Regions from separate parts of the Duganella paludis genome, predicted to be linked through region 1. Evidence: predicted binding sites of a transcription regulator. Region 1 holds the regulator's gene; each other region holds the start of a gene.

Region 1 (4,641 bases):
CTTCACCGGCAATGTGGTGCTGACGCGCGGCACGCTGCTGATGAAGTCGCCCAAGGCGGTGGTGACCGAAGATCCGGAAGGCTACCAGTTCGTGGTGCTGACCAGCGGCCCGGGCGTGCAAGCCACCTTCCGCCAGAAGATGGACGGCGTCGGCGACCAGTGGGTCGAAGGCCAGGCCGACCGCATCGAATACGACAACAAGACCGAGCTGGTGAAGCTGTACGCCAAGGCGCAGATCAAGAAACTGGAAGGCGGCAAGCCGGCCAGCCAGGTCGACGGCGAATTCATTTCCTACGACAGCCGCAAGGAATTCTTCGCCGTGAAGAATACCGCCACCGGCGAGAGCAAGCCGGGCGCCGGCCGCAGCACCATGGTGATCCAGCCGTCGACCAAGCTGGTCTCGCCTGCGACGCCGGCCGTACCGACCACGCAGCCTGCGCCGGGGAAATAAGATGGAAGCAAACTGCGGTAGCACCCTGATCGTCAAAGGCCTGCAAAAGACCTACGGCAAGCGCCAGGTGGTGCATGACGTGTCCCTGCAGGTCGAGTGCGGCGAAGTGGTGGGCCTGCTCGGCCCCAACGGCGCCGGCAAGACCACCTCGTTCTACATGATCGTCGGCCTGGTGCCGTCGGACGCCGGCAGCATCGACATCAGCGGCACCGACATCTCCTCGCTGCCGATCCACCGCCGCGCTTCGCTCGGCCTGTCCTACCTGCCACAGGAAGCGTCGGTGTTCCGCAAGCTGACCGTGGAAGAGAATATCCGCGCCGTCCTCGAAATTCAGAAAGTGGACGGCAAGCCTTTATCCAAGGCTGCCATTGATGAACGGCTGAATACCCTGTTGGCCGATTTGCAAATCGAAAAGCTGCGCGAGAACCAGGCGCTGTCGCTCTCCGGGGGCGAACGCCGCCGGGTGGAGATTGCGCGCGCCCTGGCCACCAATCCGCGCTTCGTGCTGCTCGATGAACCATTCGCCGGGGTCGACCCGATTGCCGTGATTGAGATCCAGCGCATCGTGCGCTTCCTCAAGGAACGCGGCATCGGCGTCCTCATTACCGATCACAATGTGCGCGAGACGCTGGGCATCTGCGACCGCGCATATATCATCAACCAGGGAACGGTGCTGGCCTCCGGCCGTCCGGACGACATCATCGCCAACGAATCGGTGCGTCGTGTCTACCTGGGTGAACATTTCCGCATGTAACCCTCAATGAAACAGTCTTTGCAACTGCGCACGTCGCAGCACTTAGCGTTGACGCCCCAGTTGCAGCAGTCGATCCGGCTGCTGCAACTGTCGACGCTGGAGCTGCACCAGGAACTCGAACAGCTGCTGACCGATAACCCGCTGCTGGAACGTCTCGACGATCCGCTCGACCACTCGCTGCGGCTGCTGTCCGATGGCGCCATCAACCAGCAGGCGCCGGTCGGCGAAGCGCCGCCCGAAGGTCCGCCCAACGAAGCACCGGCCGCCGAGGCCGACGCCTACGACGGCCCGGCCGCCGACACCGAGAGCACCACCGCCGAAGCCGATATGGACTGGGGCGACGCCGGCCGCAGCAAGAACAGCGACGACGAGGAATCGCGTCCGCAACTCGAAGCCCATCACTGCACGCTGCGCGAGCACCTGATGGAGCAGATGCGCGTGACGGTGCTGGAAATGCGCGACCGCGCGCTGGTCGAACTGATCATCGATGCGCTCGACGAGAACGGCTACCTGGAGGAAGCGTTGGAAGAAATCCACGCGCGCCTGCCGGAAGAACTGGAAGTCGAGATCGAGGAACTGCAGACGGCCCTGAGCCTGCTGCAAAGCTTCGATCCGATGGGCGTGGGCGCGCGCAACGCGTCCGAATGCCTGGCGCTGCAAATCAAGCGCTTGCCGGGCGTGCCGATGGTGACGCGGCGCATGGCGCTGGCCATCGTCGAGAACCACCTGACCTGGTTCGCGCAGCGCGATTTCAACAAGCTGAAAAAGACCCTGCTGTGCGACGATGAAGACTTGCGTGAAGCGCAGGCCGTGATCCGCCAGTGCAATCCGCATCCGGGCGCGGCCTTCGCGTCCGACGTGTCGGACTATGTGGTGCCGGACGTGATCGTGAAGAAATCGCGCAACGGCTGGCAGGTCAGCCTGAACAACGACGTCATGCCGCGCCTGCGCGTGAACGCCATGTACGCCAACTTGCTCAAGCAGGGCAAGGGCGAGGGCGCCATGGGCGCGCAATTGCAAGAGGCCAAGTGGCTGATCAAGAATATGCGCCAGCGCTTCGATACGATCCTGCGGGTGGCGCAAGCGATAGTAGAAAGACAAAAGAACTTTTTCTCGCATGGCGCGGTTGCCATGCGGCCCCTTGTGCTTCGCGAAATTGCTGATACACTGGGTTTACACGAGAGTACTATTTCTCGGGTAACAACTCAGAAATATATGCTGACCCCGCATGGCATGTTTGAGTTGAAATATTTCTTTGGTAGCCATGTCGCCACCGAAGCGGGGGGTGAAGCAAGTTCGACGGCGATACGTGCATTGATCGTGCAACTGACAGGAGCAGAAGACCCGAAAAATCCTTTATCCGACAGTAAGATTGCGGACATGCTGGGAGAACAAGGCATGGTGATTGCGCGGCGAACTGTTGCCAAATATCGCGAAGCTCTCAAAATCCCACCAGTCAGCCTCCGTAAATCTTTGTAGTTACTTGGTTCCTGCGCGCCCGGTAGCAAAGGGCACCGCACTAACCGTTAGAAGCGACATTATCTTTAGGAGTGTGTATGAATCTCACCATCAGTGGACATCATCTCGAAGTGACCTCGGCTATTCGCGAGTACGTGCAGAATAAACTGGAACGTGTCACCCGCCACTTTGATCAAGTGATTGATATTGCTGTCATCCTGACCGTAGATAACCTTAAAGAGAAAGATAAACGCCAGAAGGCTGAAATCAACCTGCGCATGTCGGGTAAAACCGTCTACGTGGAAAGCCTGTCGCAAGACCTGTACGCCGCCATCGATACCCTGATCGACAAGCTGGATCGGCAGGTCATGAAGTACAAGAACAAAGTTCAATCGCACGGGCACGATGCCATCAAGCATATCCCGGATAGCTACGAACCCGCTGCCGCCGCCCTATAACAACGGCCCCGGCACACCAAACGAAGGGCGCAAGAGGGCGCCCTTTTTTGCAATCGTGAAGTTAAACGTTTAACTTGCATTGGGAGTTCCATGAAATCATTGTGTACCGCAGCGGCACTGGCACTGGCATTGACATCGAATCTGGCCCACGCCTGCGAGGCGCCGCCGCCGGCGCGCAGCGACATCGACGCCAACAGCTACTACTCGGACAAGAACCATTCGGTGGTCGATCCCGTGCTGCGGGCGCGCAACATCGCCAACACCAAACCGATCGAGGATTTCCTGTCGCAGGTGGCGCGTGACGCCAACGCCGGCACGCGCGACGATGCCGCCTGCGCGTTGACCTGGCTGGCCGATTGGGCCGGCCAGAAAGCCATGCTGGGCACGATGTCGAGCGAGCAGGCCTATTACGTGCGCAAGTGGACCTTGAGCGGCATGGCGCTCAACTATGCGCGCATCAAGCAGCACGCCACGCCGGCACAGCGCGCGCAGATCGAGGGCTGGTTCAAGCAGCTGGCCGACGCCACCATGGCGCACTCGGACGCCAAGACGGGTGTGCGCAACAATCACTATTACTGGGAAGGGCTGGCCGTGACGGCGGTGGGCGGCGTGACCGGCGACACGCGTTACCTGCACTGGGGCCGCAAGGTGATCGAGCATGCGCTGGGCCAGATGGAGGCGGACGGTTCGCTGCCGGCCGAGATGGCGCGCGGTGTCAAGGCGCTGCACTATCAGGTGTATGCGGCCACGCCGCTGGTGTTCATCGCCTCCATCCTGGACGTGCGCGATGCGCGGCTGGATCAGCTGGTGGCGTTCACGGCGGCGGCATCGGCCGATCCGTCCGGCATCGCCAAACGCACCGGCTTCGAGCAGGAGCCGGTGGGCAGCCGCGAGGTCACCACGATTTACAACCGTCACCAGGGCAAGGCGCCGCCGCCGGCCGGCAAGGCGTTGTGGCAACCGCGCATGGGCGGTTCGCTGGACGTGCCCAATCCGCTGGAGCATCTGAAGTAGAATTGGAGGCATGAGCGAATACATCCACACCAGCATTAGCAACGGCACCGGCCTGATCGTCCTGGACCGGCCCAAGGCCCTCAACTCCCTGTCGCTGGACATGGTGCGGGCGATTACGCAGGCGCTGCTGGCTTGGCGTGATGACGCGGCGGTGGCCGCCGTGGTCATCCGTAGCGGCAGCGAGAAGGCCTTCTGCGCCGGCGGCGATATCCGCTTCTTCTACGACGCAGGCCGCGCCTCGCCGCAGGCCGGCAGCGCGCTGGTGGAGGATTTCTTCACCGAGGAGTACGCGCTCAACCATCTGGTGCATTTCTATCCCAAGCCCTATATCGCGCTGATGGACGGCGTGGTGATGGGCGGCGGCATGGGCATCGCGCAGGCGGGGCCTGGTGCGCGCGTGCGCATCGTCACCGACAAGACCAAGATGGCTATGCCGGAAGTGAACATCGGCCTGTTCCCGGACGTGGGCGGCAGTTATTTCCTGCCGCGCGCACCGGGTGCGCTGG
Region 2 (4,641 bases), 1.3 Mb from region 1:
GAAAATACGGAGTGACGGTACCGCGCGGCATTCCGTGCCTGTCCGTTGAAGAAGCAGTGAAAGCTGCTGAAACCTTGGGCGGCCCAGTCTGGGTTGTAAAAGCGCAAATCCACGCCGGTGGCCGTGGTAAAGGCGGCGGCGTGAAAGTTGCCAAGTCGCTGGAACAAGTCAAAGAATACGCAGACCAGATCCTGGGCATGCAGCTGATCACCCATCAGACCGGCCCAGAAGGCCAAAAAGTACGCCGCCTGCTGATCGAAGAAGGCGCGGACATCAAGCAAGAACTGTACGTATCGCTGGTTACCGACCGCGTGACCCAGCGCGTTGTGCTGATGGCCTCGTCTGAAGGCGGCATGGACATCGAAGAAGTTGCTGAGTCCCACCCAGAAAAAATCCACTCGATCGCTATCGATCCAGTCGTCGGCCTGACCGACGCTGAAGCCGCCGACATCGCCGCTAAAATCGGCGTACCGGAAGGCTCGATCGCCGACGCCGTCACCAACCTGCAAGGCCTGTACAAAGCCTACTGGGAAACCGACTCGTCGCTGGCCGAAATCAACCCACTGATCGTGACCGGTTCGGGCAAGATCATCGCCCTGGACGCGAAGTTCAACTTCGACGCCAACGCGTTGTTCCGTCAACCGGAAATCGTCGCTTACCGCGATCTGGACGAAGAAGATCCAGCTGAAGTCGAAGCATCGAAATTCGACCTGGCCTACATCTCGCTCGACGGCAACATCGGCTGCCTGGTGAACGGCGCCGGCCTGGCCATGGCCACCATGGACACCATCAAGCTGTTCGGCGGCGAGCCTGCCAACTTCCTGGACGTCGGCGGTGGCGCCACGGCTGAGAAAGTTACCGAAGCCTTCAAGATCATGTTGAAAAACCCAGGCCTGAAAGCCATCCTGGTCAACATCTTCGGCGGCATCATGCGTTGCGACGTGATCGCCGAAGGCGTGATCACCGCATCGAAAGCCGTTTCGCTGCAAGTACCGCTGGTCGTGCGCATGAAGGGCACCAACGAAGATCTGGGCAAGAAGATGCTGGCTGACTCCGGCCTGCCGATCATCGCCGCCGACACGATGGAAGATGCAGCGAAGAGCGTTGTTGCCGCCGCTGCTGGTAAATAATTAAGGAACCGATATGTCTATTCTGATCAACAAAGACACCAAAGTCATCACCCAGGGTATCACCGGCAAAACCGGTCAGTTCCACACCCGCATGTGCCGCGAATACGCGAACGGCAAAAACGCCTTCGTAGCAGGCGTGAACCCGAAGAAAGCCGGCGAAGATTTCGAAGGCATTCCAATTTTCGGTTCGGTGAAAGAAGCCGCATCGAACACCGGCGCTACCGTGTCGGTGATCTACGTGCCGCCAGCCGGCGCCGCTGCCGCGATCTGGGAAGCTGTTGAAGCCGAACTGGAACTGGCGATTTGCATCACCGAAGGCATTCCAGTCCGCGACATGATGGCCTTGAAGGACCGCATGGCCAAAGCCGGCTCGAAAACCCTGCTGCTGGGTCCTAACTGCCCAGGCCTGATCACCCCTGACGAAATCAAGATCGGCATCATGCCAGGTCACATCCACCGCAAGGGCCGTATCGGCGTGGTGTCGCGTTCGGGCACCCTGACCTATGAAGCAGTCGGTCAGCTGACCGCACTGGGCCTGGGCCAATCGTCGGCAGTTGGTATCGGCGGCGACCCGATCAACGGTCTGAAGCACATTGACGTGATGCGCATGTTCAACGAAGATCCTGAGACCGACGCGGTCATCATGATCGGCGAAATCGGCGGTCCGGACGAAGCCAATGCCGCACGTTGGGTCAAAGACAACATGAAGAAACCGGTGGTTGGCTTCATCGCCGGCGTAACCGCTCCTCCAGGCAAGCGCATGGGCCACGCCGGCGCGCTGATCTCGGGCGGCGCGGACACCGCACAAGCCAAGCTGGACATCATGGAAGAGTGCGGCATCAAAGCCACCAAAAACCCGTCGGAAATGGCGCGTCTGCTGAAAGCCATGCTGTAATTTAACAGCTGCTTGAATGTGGAATAATAAAGGGGAGCCTCGTGCTCCCCTTTATCTTTTGGAGACCGCCGATTGGCCAAGCTCATCATCTCGCGCAATGGACAGGTAGAGCAACAAATACAACTGAGCAAAGAGCGCATGACGCTCGGTCGCCACCCGCGCAATGACATCGTGCTATCGCACCCGGCCGTCAGCGGCGAACATGCGGCCATCGTCACCATCCTCGACGACTCTTTCCTGGAAGACCTGCACAGCACCAACGGCACCTTCGTCAACAGCCACCGCATCGGCAAGCATTTCCTGCAGCATCAGGACCTGATCAAAATGGCCAAGTTCCAGCTGGAGTTCGTGGCCGACGGCATCCGCCCGCTGGCCGCCGCGCAGCCGGTGCTGGCCGAGATCTCCATCCTGAACGGCAACAACGCCGGCAAGCACGTCGCCCTGACCAAGCCGCAGACGACGCTGGGGCGGGCCGGCGTGCAGGTGGTGGTCATCCACCGCCATCCAGAGTTCTACACCATCACCCATACCGAAGGCGAACTGGCGCCGCTGCTCAACGGCACGGCGCTGGACCCGCAGGCGGCCGAGCGTCTCAGCCACGGCGACGTGATCGACCTGGGCGGCACCCAGATGGCGTTCCGTATTGCCTGACAATAATTGTCAGTCGCGTCCCGGATGACAAATAGTGGCGGTCCCGACTGACAAAAAACGGCAGTTTCAGGCATGTTTTGCTGAAAATTTGGGCAAAAACAGGCTGGCACACCAATTGCACTATGGTAGGTGTACCACCCAACAACGTGTTTAACCCCGAAGGAGTCGCAAAATGAAATCCATGAAAATGATGAAGAAACAGGCACAGGCTGGTTTCACCCTGATCGAACTGATGATCGTAGTCGCGATTATCGGTATCCTGGCCGCTGTGGCGATTCCTGCATACAGTGACTACACCGCCAAGGCCAAAGCCGCCAACGCGATGTCGGCGGTTGACTCGCTGAAAACCGCCGTGGCGTTGTGCGCCCAGGAAGCCGGCGGCGACGCAACGGCTTGCGTCAACGGCGCCGGCGGCATCCCTGCGGCGACCGACTTCACCAAGACCAAAGAAGTGGCCAGCGCTTCCGTCGGAGCTGGCGGCGTGATTATCGCCACCCTGGAATCGGGCGTTGGCTCGGGCATGGACGGCAAGACCATCACCTACACCCCGAAAGTGGCAGCCGGCGCATCGGCCATCACCTGGACCATCACGACCACGGTCAGCAACACGGCCGCCGCTGCCGCCATCACCAAGAACAGCGTACCTTGATGTAGCGACTGCATAAGTCTGTATGAAAAAAGCCCGGCGGGTCACCCCGCCGGGCTTTTTTACGTCCTCAAGCTCTTGAACCTAGACGATCTTCTGGCGATCGGCGATCAGGGCTTCGTAGGTCAGGTTTTGCAGCATTGTGTAGTGGACCGGATCGAGGTCGACGAACTGCACGCCGTAGGTGAACACCTGCGGCTTGTCGCCGGTGGCCGGCGTGACCACGTTGATGTTGCGGATGGTCGCATTCGGATTGACGCGCACCTGGCGGTTGCCGGGCTGGGCGATCAGGTAGAAGGACAGGCCGACCTGGTCGTCGCCGGCGGTCAGTTGCTTGGGCGACTCGATCAAGGCGCCGGACACGCTCAGGTTGACCAGGAACACCGACGTGCTGGCGCCGGAGGCCGAGGTCACCTGCGCCGGGATGTCGACCTTGACGCGCATCGCCGTGCGCAGGCTGGTGCCCTGGATGGAAACCGGGAAACTCAGGTGGGCATAGAACAAGGGACGCGGGAACACGCGCTGCACCATGCAGGAGAACGAGCACACGTTCACGCCGGAGAACACGCGGATGGTCAGCTTGTCGCCTTCATTGAGGGCGATCGGCGCGTTGTTCTCAAACGGCACCTTGACGATCATGTACTCGTCCTTGACCCAGCCGATCAGGGTCGAGAAGTGCTGGATCGGCTTCATGGTCCGGTGCGTGATGAACTGAATTCTGCCGCCTACTTGCAGATTCATCTGCTCGAACTCGTACTCCTGAGTCTTGGCTTCGCTTGGCGGAGGATTGCTACTCATTCAACTCTTTCTCGATGTGCGCAAGGTGGCCCGGAAAACGAGACCGTCAAAAAAATTGTTCCTGCGACATTAATTATATACCCGCCAAGTTTGGGTAACAATCAGGCAATACAACAGATTGCGGATTGGTCATTCTGATGGTGGCGCGTCTTGTCCGACGGCGGTTAGCTCGTGACGCTCCAGTCGCCCGACTTGCCGCCGTGTTTTTCGGTGACGCGGATATTGGTCATGACCATGCCCCGGTCCACGGCTTTGCACATGTCGTACACGGTCAGCAGGCCGACCTGGACGGCGGTGAGGGCTTCCATTTCCACGCCGGTTTTGCCGTAGGTTTCTACCTGCGCCTTGCAGTGGATGCTGGAATTCTCGGCGTCGGTTTCGAAGTCCACCGCCACCCGTGTCAGGGCCAGCGGATGGCACAGCGGCACCAGGTCGCTGGTGCGCTTGGAGGCCATGATGGCGGCGATGCGGGCGATGCCCAGCACGTCGCCTTTCTTGGCCGTGCCGCCCATGATGATGGC
Region 3 (4,641 bases), 150 kb from region 1:
GTTGACCAGGTCCGAGCCGTACTTGAACTTCTTGGTCTGCCATTTATCGAGCGTGGCGAAGCTGGTGCCGGCGTAGTTGGCCTCGTAGCCCAGCACGCGATCGAGTTCGGTCGGGTGGCCGACGGATTCGTGAATGGTCAGCCACAGGTGTTCCGGCGTCAGCACCAGGTCGTACTTGCCCGGTTCGACCGACTTGGCTTTCAGCTTGGCCTTGGCCTGCTTGCCGGCCAGGCGCGCATCTTCGATCAAATCGTAGGACTTGGTGTACAGCGTGGTCACGCCGCCGGCCGCCTGCAGCTTGTGCTCGGGACGCGCGTCGAGATATTCGTAACCCATGCCGACCGGCGCCGACAGGCCCTGGCGGGTGCGGAACTTGTTCTCTTTCTGGTCCACGGCGGTGGCGAAGAACGGCATCCACAGGCGATGGATGTCCTGGTCGATGTAGGAGCCGTCGGTGGAAGCGAAGTACTTCTGCTGGTTGACCTGGAACAGCAAGGACTGCATGAAGCTGGCGCCGCCGTCCATGCCGGCCTTGTTGGCGGCGATCAGCAGCTCGGCCTTTTCCTTGATGGCGACGGTGCGCCAGTCCTTGGTGATCGGCGTGGCCCACGAGACTTCGCCCACGCCTTTGACCGGCGCCAGGATCAGCGGTTCGGTTTGCAGCTTGGCGTTGGCCTTGGCGATGGCGACGGCCTGGCGCGCGGCGCCGGCCACGCCGTCCGGCGTCATGTCGTTGGTGGCGGCAAAGCCGTAGGCGCCGCCGGCGATCACGCGCACGCCGACACCGGCCGATTCCGTGTTGACCACGTTCTCAACGTTGAGGTCGCGCGTGGTGAGGAACTGGTTCAGGTAGCGGCCGATGCGCACGTCGCAGTACGACGCGCCGGCCTGGGTGGCGGCCGACATGGCGGTGTCCGCCAGGGCCTTCTTGAACTTTACATCCACCGGCTTGAGCAGTTCTTCGGCGGCGATTGCGCGCCCGAACGAGGGCAGCAGCATCGTGCCCATAGCCAGACTACTGATATTGAGGAATGCACGTCGTTCCATATTCTCTCCAACGTTGTTGTGGGCCAGCCGCCCAGGTGGTTCTGCTTTTTATTTGCTTTTATTGCTCTATCTAAAATGATAATGCTTGTTACTTTACGTTACATCAGAATAATTTTTGCCGCTTCGTGCTGATTGCAAAATGTATGCCATCTACTAACGTTGTGCAAGTGTCTGTTTTAAGTGCCCAAAGTGTCCGATCCGGTGTCCGCCGAGTGTCCGCAGGGCGTCCGCGCACTGCATGGGTGCGCGGACTTTCATTTCACTTGACCTGTTGACAAGCTTGCCCGATGATCGCGCAGGGCGCGCGGATGCGTCGCTCCGATCCAACACTCAGGAGACTGTGCATGAAACGATACGTACTGGCCGCACTGGCCACCACGATGCTGTTCGGCGCGACCGGCGCCGCACTGGCCGACGATGCGCTGAAAGCGGCTATCGCCGCGCCTGGCCGCACGCCGGACAATGTGAAACGCGACGTCTATCGTCACCCGTATGAAACGCTGAACTTCTTCGGCATCAAGCCGAACATGACGGTGGTGGAACTGGCGCCGGGCGGCGGCTGGTACACGGAGATCCTGGCGCCCTACCTGCGCAACAACGGCAAGCTGATTACCGGCGGCAGCGACCTGGCCTCGCCGAACGAGAACGAACGCAAGTCGGCCGAGCGCTGGCTGGCGCGCCTGAGCGCCAAGCCTGAGGTGTACAACAAGGTGGCGATCGGCGTGTTCTCGCCGGGCCGCAAATATGAGATGGCGCCGCCGAACAGCGTCGACATGGTGGTCACCTTCCGCAATATCCACAACTGGATTCCGCTGGGTCCGGAGAAGATGAAGGAATTGTTCGGCAGCCTGTACACGGTGCTGAAACCGGGCGGCGTGCTGGGCATCGAAGAGCACCGCCTGCCGGCGTCGAAGACGCAGGATGCGGAGGCCAGCAGCGGCTATATGCACGAGCAGTATGTGATCAAGCTGGCCGAGGCGGCGGGCTTCAAGCTGGCCGCGAAGTCGGAGGTGAACGCCAACCCGAAGGACACGGCAGATCACAAGAACGGCGTGTGGGCACTGCCGCCGACCTTGACCAACAAGGATGAGGACAAGGCGAAGTATCAGGCGATCGGCGAGAGCGACCGCATGACGCTCAAATTCGTCAAACCCTGAACCCGCACTTCGGTCCGTCGCGGGGTCGGACCCCGTGCGGGGTCCGCCCCCTCTGTCGTAGTGCGGGTTAGAAGCGCGTAAATTTGGTTTCGTCCGGAGTTCCCTCCGCGATCAACCCGAGATTGCGCGCCGCGCGGCCGCCGGCGCCGGGGTGTGGCGCCGACGACCGTCGCGCCACCACCCTCGGCCCCTCCTCCACCACATACTGCTTGAACACCGCCATCAAGCGCCGCAGCTGCTCGGCCTGCGCACTCATCTCTTCCGCCGTCGCCGCCAACTCTTCCGAACTGGCCGCATTCACCTGCGTGGTCTCGCTTAGCTGCACCACCGCGCTATTAATCTGCCGCACGCCGGAACTCTGCTCCTCCGACGCCGCCGTGATCTCCTGCACCAGCTCCGACGTCTTGCGTATATTCGGCGCCAATTGATCGAACATCGCGCCGGCCTGCTCCGCCAGCTTCACGCTGTCGGCCGCCACTTCACTGATCTCCTGCGCCGCCACCTGGCTGCGCTCGGCCAGCTTGCGCACCTCGGCCGCCACCACCGCGAAACCCTTGCCATGCTCGCCCGCGCGCGCCGCTTCGATCGCCGCGTTCAAGGCCAACAAGTTGGTCTGGTAAGCGATATCGTCGATGATGCCGATCTTGCCGGCGATCTGCTTCATGGCCGTCGCCGTCGCCTTCACCACCTCGCCGCCGCGCGCCGCCTCCAGCGCCGCCTGGGTGGCGATGCCGTCGGTGATCTTGGCGTTCTCGGTGTTCTGCGCGATCGACGCCGTCATCTGCTCGATCGAGGCGCTGGTTTCTTCCACGCCGGCCGCCTGCTCGCTCGACGCCTGCGACAGCGACTGCGCCGTGGCGCTCACTTCCTGCGAGGCGCCCGACAGGCTGCCCACCACCATCTGCACTTCGCGCACGATGCCCGACAGGCTGCGCGCCAGCCAGAACGCCAGCACACAGCCGAATAGCGCGATCACCAGGTCCACCGCCAGTATCATGCGCTTGGCGGAGTCGGTCACCTCGGTCATGGCGGCCGACTCGCGCTGCGTTTCGTCCGCGTTCACCTTCAGCAGCTTGCGGAATGCGGAGGCGATGGCTTCGTCGGCGCCCTTGATGTTCTTGTCCATCTCCAGCGCCGTCATGCCCTTCTCGCGCATGCCCTCCAGCTCGGACATGCTGTGGTCATAGCTTTTGACGCCGGCCTGCACTTCGGCCAGCAGCGCCTGCTCCGAAGCCGTCAGCGGCCCGGCGTCGCGGTACGCCGCCATCTCCTTCTCGATCAGCGCCAGTTCGGCGCGGAACTGCACGTTGCTGTCAGGCCCGCGCAGGATGTAGTTCTTGAACAGGCGCACGGCGCGGCCGTGCGCGGTCACGCCCTCCAGCACCGCGTTCTTGCGCGCCAGCGTGACGTCTTCAAACTCGGTCCAATGCTCATGCAGGGAGGTCAGCTTGGCAAAGGCGATCACGCCCAGCAGCACAACCAGCGCCACAATTACGCCAAACCCGGCGTGCAGCCGGGTCTCCATTTTCATTCGACTGAACATGGCCTGCCACCTTTTGAGGAGATTGATTCCCAATCATTGTGAACCTATATTTCGCCTCAAAACTCACGAATACTCACCGGCGCTAATGCTGCAGCCATTGCTTTTGCAGACGCGCGAAACTGCCATCCTGCTTCATGTGCTCCAGCGCCCGGCGCCACTGCGCAACCTGCGCTTCCGGGGCATCCACAGGGAAGGTCAGATAGCTCTCTATGTTCATCAGGAACAGTACCGGTTCCACCACACCCGGCGCCACCTTGGCTTGCGCCAGCAACGCCGGCAGTTGTTCGCGGTCGAGCACCATGGCCTGGCGGCGGCCCGCCAGCAGCATGGTCAACATGGTCTTGGTGCTGTTGACCGGCTCCAGGTTGGTGAAGCCGGCGTCGTTCAGATATTGGTAGGCGTAGAAGTCGCGCGACAGCAGGATGCCGTCAAGCGTGCGTGCATCGTCCAGCACATGCAGGTGCACATGCGATCCGCGCAGGGCGTAGAGATTGGTCTGGGCGTCCAGCACCGGCCCCACCCACTGGAACAGCGCCTCGCGCGCCGGCGTGCGCTTGGGGCAGGCCAGCACCACGTTCTCGCCGGCCAGCGCCATGCGGTAGGCGCGCGCCCACGGCACCACCTGCATCGGCGTGTGGTCGGCCACGCGGCGCTGGATTTCCTTCACCACCTCGGCGCAAAAGCCGGTGACCACGCCGTTGCGCATGAAGTACAGCGGCGCGATGTCCGCGCCCAAGATGCGCAAGGGGCCGCGTGCGGCCGTGGCGGGTGCTGCGGGCATCGCCAGCAGCAAGGCCACGACACAGGGAATCCAGCGCATTAAACATCCTCGGAACCTGAGTCCCTAAAACTTGATGAAGTTCGCCTCATCGGGGTCGTTCATGTCGGGCATGC

Evidence for each region. Region 1 encodes sigma-54, which starts transcription at its own class of promoters, with help from an activator protein. Its sites were predicted from a motif close to TGGCANGNAANCTGCTTT; they were not measured.
Region 2: ACXZ1M_RS10415 (pilin) is a predicted target of sigma-54. The motif match lies at 2,781-2,798, and genes of this name have one in related genera.
Region 3: ACXZ1M_RS15375 (TldD/PmbA family protein) is a predicted target of sigma-54. The motif match lies at 1,179-1,196, and genes of this name have one in related genera.

Annotation. Positions count from the first base shown of each region.
Region 1 is NZ_CM136922.1:3,608,676-3,613,316, forward strand. Features, by position in the region: gene lptA (lipopolysaccharide transport periplasmic protein LptA) at 1-451, shown strand, start outside; gene lptB (LPS export ABC transporter ATP-binding protein) at 453-1,205, shown strand; gene ACXZ1M_RS16030 (RNA polymerase factor sigma-54) at 1,212-2,684, shown strand; gene hpf (ribosome hibernation-promoting factor, HPF/YfiA family) at 2,762-3,121, shown strand; gene ACXZ1M_RS16040 (alginate lyase family protein) at 3,212-4,135, shown strand; gene ACXZ1M_RS16045 (enoyl-CoA hydratase/isomerase family protein) at 4,146-4,641, shown strand, end outside.
Region 2 is NZ_CM136922.1:2,312,904-2,317,544, reverse strand. Features, by position in the region: gene sucC (ADP-forming succinate--CoA ligase subunit beta) at 1-1,130, shown strand, start outside; gene sucD (succinate--CoA ligase subunit alpha) at 1,144-2,025, shown strand; gene ACXZ1M_RS10420 (FHA domain-containing protein) at 2,098-2,676, shown strand; gene ACXZ1M_RS10415 (pilin) at 2,849-3,325, shown strand; gene ACXZ1M_RS10410 (flagellar brake protein) at 3,407-4,120, opposite strand; gene moaC (cyclic pyranopterin monophosphate synthase MoaC) at 4,285-4,641, opposite strand, start outside.
Region 3 is NZ_CM136922.1:3,454,377-3,459,017, reverse strand. Features, by position in the region: gene ACXZ1M_RS15375 (TldD/PmbA family protein) at 1-1,047, opposite strand, end outside; gene ACXZ1M_RS15370 (class I SAM-dependent methyltransferase) at 1,392-2,204, shown strand; gene ACXZ1M_RS15365 (methyl-accepting chemotaxis protein) at 2,272-3,747, opposite strand; gene ACXZ1M_RS15360 (substrate-binding periplasmic protein) at 3,830-4,567, opposite strand; gene ACXZ1M_RS15355 (HAMP domain-containing methyl-accepting chemotaxis protein) at 4,592-4,641, opposite strand, start outside.